Regions from separate parts of the Vibrio harveyi genome, predicted to be linked through region 1. Evidence: riboswitches for the same ligand, from Rfam matches in the RefSeq annotation. Region 1 holds a riboswitch; the other holds the start of a gene.
What was found. Region 1 has a riboswitch for thiamine pyrophosphate ahead of thiD (bifunctional hydroxymethylpyrimidine kinase/phosphomethylpyrimidine kinase). Riboswitches for the same ligand answer to the same signal wherever they lie in the genome.

Region 1 (3,419 bases):
GCCGCGCACTCTCCATCGAGAACTCGTGGCGGCTTGGAGTCTGGAACGACTAAGTGCTGAGCTTGCGCAGGTGTGCCTTGCAACACATAGAGTTGGTGCGCCAATCGCACCGCTTCTTGTGGGTCGTGGGTAATCAGAACAACCGTCTTGTCTTTCAGCAATTCGGCAGACAAGGTTTGCAACTTATGGCGAGTAACCGCATCCAGTGCAGAGAAAGGTTCATCCATCAGGACTAGAGGCTTGTCTTGCATCAGAGTGCGAGCAAGGGCAACGCGCTGTCTCATGCCCCCAGAGAGCTGAGCTGGCTTAGCATCCGCGTAATCGGCGAGTCCCACTTGGCTTAGTAAAGTCAGTGCTCGTTGTTTATTTTGCTCTGGTGATTGGTCTTGAGAAAATCGAGAACTTAGGCAGACGTTGTCTAACACATTTAACCACGGCAGCAACAAGTCTTGCTGCGCCATGTAGGCAATACGCTTGTGTAAGGTGATGCCATCCGTGGTGGTTAATTCACCATGCCATTCGACTTTGTCGTCTAACAACCCAGCTAGATAACGAAGGATCGTCGTTTTTCCGCAACCACTGCGACCAAGTAACACCGTCCATTGATTGGCAGGGATGGCCATACCCAACCCAGCTAATGTTGGTGTTTGGCTGTCTTTGTATTGCAGACTTGCTTCGGTAAGCTGAATGCCGAGTGCATTAGCGCACATGCGTGTGACCTGCAAAAAAATGGTTCACAGGACCATGACCTTTACCGACATCCAATTCGTCAGCGTGTGCGATAGCTTGGCTGATGTACTGCTTACCAAGGTGCACCGCTTTGTGCAGGTTGTTGCCTTGACCAAGGTAAGACGCGATAGCAGAAGACAGTGTGCAGCCTGTGCCATGGGTGTTTTTGGTTGGAAAGCGTTTAGCGCTAATTAACTCGGCATTGTCTTGCATGATCAGCAGATCGTTGCTGTTTTTGTCTTTTTCCAGATGACCGCCTTTTAACAGCACCGCTTTTGCCCCTAATGCGCGCAAGTCAGCAATCATATCGTTCATTTCAGATTCTGATTGAGGAACTGGTTTACCTGTCAATGCAGCACCTTCAGGTAGGTTAGGGGTAATGATGTCTGCGAGCGGAATCAATTCTTCTTTTAAAGTGCTGATTGCCGACTGTTCCAGTAATAGATCGCCGCTGGTGGCCACCATAACAGGGTCAATCACGAGGTGTTTTGGCTGGTATTGTTTAATTTTGTCTGCAACGACTTTGATGATATTGGAATCGGCCAGCATGCCCACTTTAACTGCAACGATGTTGAGGTCGGTAAATACCGCATCAAGTTGGCTCTCTACATGGTCGAGAGGGATTGGGAAAATCGCAGAAACGCCTTGGGTATTTTGCGAAGTAATCGCCGTGATTACCGAGCAAGCAAAACTGCCGGTTGCGGACATGGCTTTTATGTCGGCTTGAATGCCTGCGCCGCCACCGCTATCAGAACCTGCAATCGTTAACACAATCGGTGTGTCTGTTGAAGTTGCTGCTTGTGGCTGTGTTGATGGTTTTTCTTGGCTTGACTGCTGCGCCATGGTCGCTCCTATTACAAGACGTACAGGAACTGACTTGGCCAAGCAAGGGAAGATCGGTGATCGGATCCATTGGGCTAGCTGCACTGGTCGAGACTCAAGGCAAGCTAGTGGCAAAGTGATGATAGTTCCCTACGTCAGTGCTAACTGAATCAGGTTCAACGGGTCTCGAATTTCGATCTCAGCCGATGCATTCACTGCATGGGCCCCCCGACTATTTCGTCAAGATAATAGCAGTTCACTCAGTTACGGTGCACGTGTTTTTTATGGCTAGAGAGAGTCATCATTTAAATATGAGAACTGGATTCTCTTCGTAATTAGAGCCCCAGCGTTGTTAACTGCGCTCACTCGCCCAATCACATAGGCTAACTATGCTCATGGGACTCTTTCGCTTGTTGCCTAGCTGGAACCCTTATTATTTTGTGAATCCAACAGCAATGTGGTGGCAGAATTTAGTGTAAATAACGTGCTGCATTGAAACTGGCAGTTCAAGACACTATCTAATAGTGAGATGTCGACATAATACGTAACGATTCGTTCTTTGGTTTAGCAAGGATTAGCATAAAACAAGGTTAAAAAAGTGTTAATATTTAACGCGTTGCCAATATGCTTTTGAGTCATCCAATTTAGGTTGTGACTGTTATACACAAAGTCTAACTCAAAGGTGGGGAAGGCTAGGACGATCAACGAGCAAGGAGATTTCATGCTTAATTCTGTAACAGCGAAAGCGGTGATCGATCATGCCCTCTTTTTAGGGGCTGATTTCGCTGAGCTATTCGTTGAACACCATCAAACCAACACTGTCCAGATCGCATCTGGTGAGGTGGATAAGGTGAACTCGGGTATCGATTTTGGTATCGGTATTCGTCTCTTCTTCGGTCATAAAGTGCTTTACGGTTACACCAACAGCACCGATGAAGTCGAGCTTAAACGCGTAACCTCACTGCTTGCAGCAAAAGACAAGCGTGAGCAAATCGTGTCAGCAGGTTCTCTCAATCTGAACCGCTACCCAATTCAACATGGTTGTCGTATGCCACTTGGCAAAGACGCTAACCTAGATTCTAAAATCGCTTTCCTATTGCAAGTTGACCAAGCTGCTCGTGCTGAGAGTGAACATATCAGCCAGTTCATTGGCAGTGTGCTTCAGCGTGAACAACAAGTGTCTATCTTCAACTCAGAAGGTCTACACGTTGACGATACCCGTCACTACATACGAGTTGCTGGTAATACTGTCGCTCAAAAAGGTAATGAGCAGTCTTCTGGTATGGAAGGTCCTGGCGCTCTTGCTGGTTGGGAATTCAGTGAACAGCTTGATGCCAAAGAGCTAGGTCAAACTATCGCGCAGCAAGCGTTGGTCAAACTTGGCGCGGATGCGTGCCCATCGGGTGAAATGCCAGTAGTGATTGGTAACGGTTTTGGCGGAGTAATTTTCCATGAAGCTTGTGGCCACTTGCTAGAAACCACTTCGGTTGCGAAGAAAGCTTCAGTATTCCACGACAAGATGGGCGAAATGGTTGCTCACACCGCAGTGAATGCAGTCGATGATGGCACCATGACTAACGAATGGGGCTCGATTCATGTTGATGATGAAGGCATGAAGACTCAGCGCACTCAATTGATCAAAGACGGTAAGCTTACCAGCTTCATGGTCGATAAAATGGGGGGCATGAAGACAGGTTACGAACCTACGGGGTCTGGTCGTCGTCAAAACTACAAGTTCGCACCAACCTCGCGTATGCGTAACACCTTTATCGAAGAAGGCGAGCATTCACTTGATGACATGCTGACAGGCATCGAGCGTGGTATCTATGCGAAGAAGATGGGCGGCGGCTCGGTTCAACCGGGTACGG
Region 2 (3,419 bases), on a different replicon from region 1:
CGTGCGCAGCAAGCTTGTAAGTGATCATACCTACCTTTACATCTTCTTTGTTCGGTAAGCCAAGGTGTTCTTTAGGAGTTACATAACAAAGCATCGCACAGCCATACCAACCAATCATCGCAGCGCCAATACCTGAAGTAATATGGTCATAACCAGGAGCAACGTCTGTAGTCAGTGGACCAAGGGTGTAGAAAGGAGCCTCATGGCAGTGCTCTAACTGCTCTTCCATGTTCTCTTTGATCATATGCATTGGAACATGACCAGGACCTTCGATAATCACCTGTACGTCGTATTCCCACGCAATCTTGGTTAACTCACCAAGGGTACGAAGCTCTGCAAATTGCGCTTCATCGTTAGCATCTGCAACCGAACCAGGACGCAGACCATCACCGAGAGATAGTGCGACATCGTACTTAGCACAGATTTCACAGATCTCTCGGAAGTGGGTATATAAGAAGCTTTCTTGGTGATGCGCTAAACACCATTTCGCGATGATAGAACCACCACGAGAAACGATGCCAGTAACGCGTTTTGCTGTCATTGGCACATAGCGAAGTAGTAAACCGGCATGAATAGTGAAGTAGTCAACGCCCTGCTCTGCTTGCTCAATCAGAGTATCGCGCATCACTTCCCAGTTAAGGTTTTCCGCCACACCATTCACTTTCTCAAGCGCTTGGTACATAGGTACAGTACCGATCGGAACCGGACTATTACGCAGAATCCACTCGCGAGTTTCGTGAATATTACGTCCAGTAGAGAGATCCATAACGGTATCGCCACCCCAGCGCGTTGCCCATACTAACTTCTCTACTTCTTCCTCAATCGAAGAAGTGACCGATGAGTTACCGATATTGGCATTCACTTTGACCAAAAAGTTACGTCCAATGATCATTGGTTCGGATTCTGGGTGGTTGATATTAGAAGGGATAATCGCGCGACCTTCGGCGACTTCTTTACGCACAAACTCGGCGGTAATGTCTTTTGGAAGATTCGCTCCGAAGCTTTGACCCGGATGTTGTTGATTCAGCACTTCATCGCGGTATTGAGCACGTCCCATATTTTCACGTAGGGCGATGTACTCCATTTCTGGGGTAATAATGCCTTTGCGAGCATAGTGTAACTGAGTCACACACAGCCCATCTTTGGCACGTCGAATACGTGGTAGATTACCGTAACGAAGATCGTCTAACGTTTCATCTTCTAAGCGCTCTTTGGTGTATACCGAGCTTACTTCATCAAGTAGTTCAGTATCGGCACGCTCTTCAATCCATCCTTCTCTCAGCTTAGGTAAGCCGTTGTAGAGGTCTATGGTGTGTTCTGGATCTGTGTATACACCCGAGGTATCGTAAACGCGGACTGGCTCATTAGGCTCGAAAATAGGCGCCTCTTTTGTGCCTCCAATAAGGCTATCAGCGAGTGATATTTCACGCATTGGCACACGAATATCGGGACGTGAACCTTCTACGTAGACTTTGCTTGAATTTGGGTACGGTTGTACCGAGAGTGTATCAATGAACTGTTTTGCTTCCAGTCTCGCTTGCTTGCGACTCGACATAGCATTTTTCCTTGCTTTGTTATGCTTAGATAAAAAGTATTGGGATAAAAATGCTTGGCGGATAGATGCGACAAGAGGAATCGAATTAAAGACAAGTTGAGCGAGTGCTCTTCGTCTATAACAACATTCGACTATTTGATAGGTCGACCAGGTAGAACTGGTGTAGATATCTTCTCTTGTTCCCTTCGCAGATTCTAATCTGATCAGGTTCAACGGATCCCGAATTAACGGTCTCAGCCTTATGGCACTCCGACAAGTAAAATCAGTATATAAAAACGGCTTGGTTAAACCAAGCCGACCTGATTAAGATTTGAGTATTTTTGCTAGCTACGCATCAATAATTGGAAACCAATCCACGCAGCTGAAATGCTTAACACGACATTCAGTAGTACGTTCAATCCCATCTTAAAGAAAGCGCCCTGCTGCATAAGCAACACGTTATCCATCGAGAAAGTAGAGAATGTAGTTAATGCGCCCAAAAAGCCAAGACCGATGATTTGACGCCATGGGTCAGTGACCATCAACTCCGTTTCAAACGCAGCAATCAGTAGACCCATAATAAATGAGCCAACGACGTTCACGGTTAAGGTACCGTACGGAAAGCCACGACCGAGTAGCATCACACAAAGTTCAGAAATTAAGTACCGAGAACATGCACCAAATGCACCACCCAATGCAATAAAACCCAAAACGGATAGTTGTCCCATAATTCCCCCAGAAAAGTTAATGGCGACATTGTAATCAAATTTACGGTAATAGTGATTATACAATCTTAGAATTCAGCAAAGTATAGCGCTTAAAACTTATCAAGATTTAAAAAGTTACAGGAGTCACTTTACTTCAATATAACCCATCAACCCCGTCTTCATGTGTTCGATCACATGACAATGGTACATCCAACGCCCTGGGTTATCTGCAACAAATGCCGCTTTCGCACTGCCATTTTTTCCAAGTAAGACCGTATCGGTATGAAACGGTTCATCGAGTTTTTTGCCATCTAACTCAAGAACAGTAAACGTGTGCCCATGAAGGTGAATAGGATGATGATATTGGGTGACGTTCTTAAGGTTGAAAATATAAGTTTTTCCGAGCTCCAATGTTGAAAGCGGTGCTGGAATATTATCTTTACTCATTCCCTCCCAAGCTCGTTTATTCATTAACCAAAACTTAGGTATCGCTTTGCCCGATTTATCGGCAGGAGTGACCGCCCCCTCCCATTCAAACACATAATCAATTTGTTCCGCATTTTCCAAATCAAGATCTGGCACAGGGTTGAGAGGCAATAAAGGCAGTTTCTGATTACCCGGCAGGTCAGACTCAACAATATCAAACTCACACAAAGAAAATGGGAAACGTCCTTTCATTTGACGCACATAAACACGTTCTCCAGCCTTCGGAGCAATCAATCCAACATCTAACCTCATTCCTGGACCAATTTTGTGCTGAGTGAGCTTATAAGGCGTTTTAACAGGATTACCATCTATAGCAATAACCCAAGCCTCTGCGCCTACTATAGCGATCGGGTAAGTAATGGTGTTATCGACATTAGCAATTCTTAATCGCGTGGTAGCATTCTGCTTCAGCATATAAACAGGCTCATGAACACCATTAACGCTACTCCACTCTCCGGGGGTTCCCATACGAGCGCTTAAGCGAGGTACCATAAGGTTCTTCCACTGTCCTTGTTTGTCTAAATGCCAATGCTTGAGGACGACTTCATGCTCTTCATCAAACTGAACAGGCTCCGCCTCTTCAACGATGATTAGCCCAACTAAGCCCATCCCAAGTTGCTTAACGCTATTCATGTGTGGGTGATACCAAAATGTGCCCGCATCTGGTGGTGTAAATTCATAAACGAATGTTT

Region 2: another riboswitch for thiamine pyrophosphate. It lies ahead of thiC (phosphomethylpyrimidine synthase ThiC); the one in region 1 lies ahead of thiD (bifunctional hydroxymethylpyrimidine kinase/phosphomethylpyrimidine kinase).

The regions. Positions count from the first base shown of each region.
Region 1 covers NZ_CP125876.1:393,554-396,972, reverse strand. Annotated here, with positions in the region: gene QMY49_RS18315 (ABC transporter ATP-binding protein) at 1-710, opposite strand, end outside; gene thiD (bifunctional hydroxymethylpyrimidine kinase/phosphomethylpyrimidine kinase) at 700-1,572, opposite strand; TPP riboswitch at 1,682-1,792, opposite strand; gene QMY49_RS18305 (TldD/PmbA family protein) at 2,273-3,419, shown strand, end outside.
Region 2 covers NZ_CP125875.1:3,140,705-3,144,123, reverse strand. Annotated here, with positions in the region: gene thiC (phosphomethylpyrimidine synthase ThiC) at 1-1,555, opposite strand, end outside; TPP riboswitch at 1,719-1,817, opposite strand; gene crcB (fluoride efflux transporter CrcB) at 1,879-2,262, opposite strand; gene QMY49_RS14860 (multicopper oxidase family protein) at 2,386-3,419, opposite strand, start outside.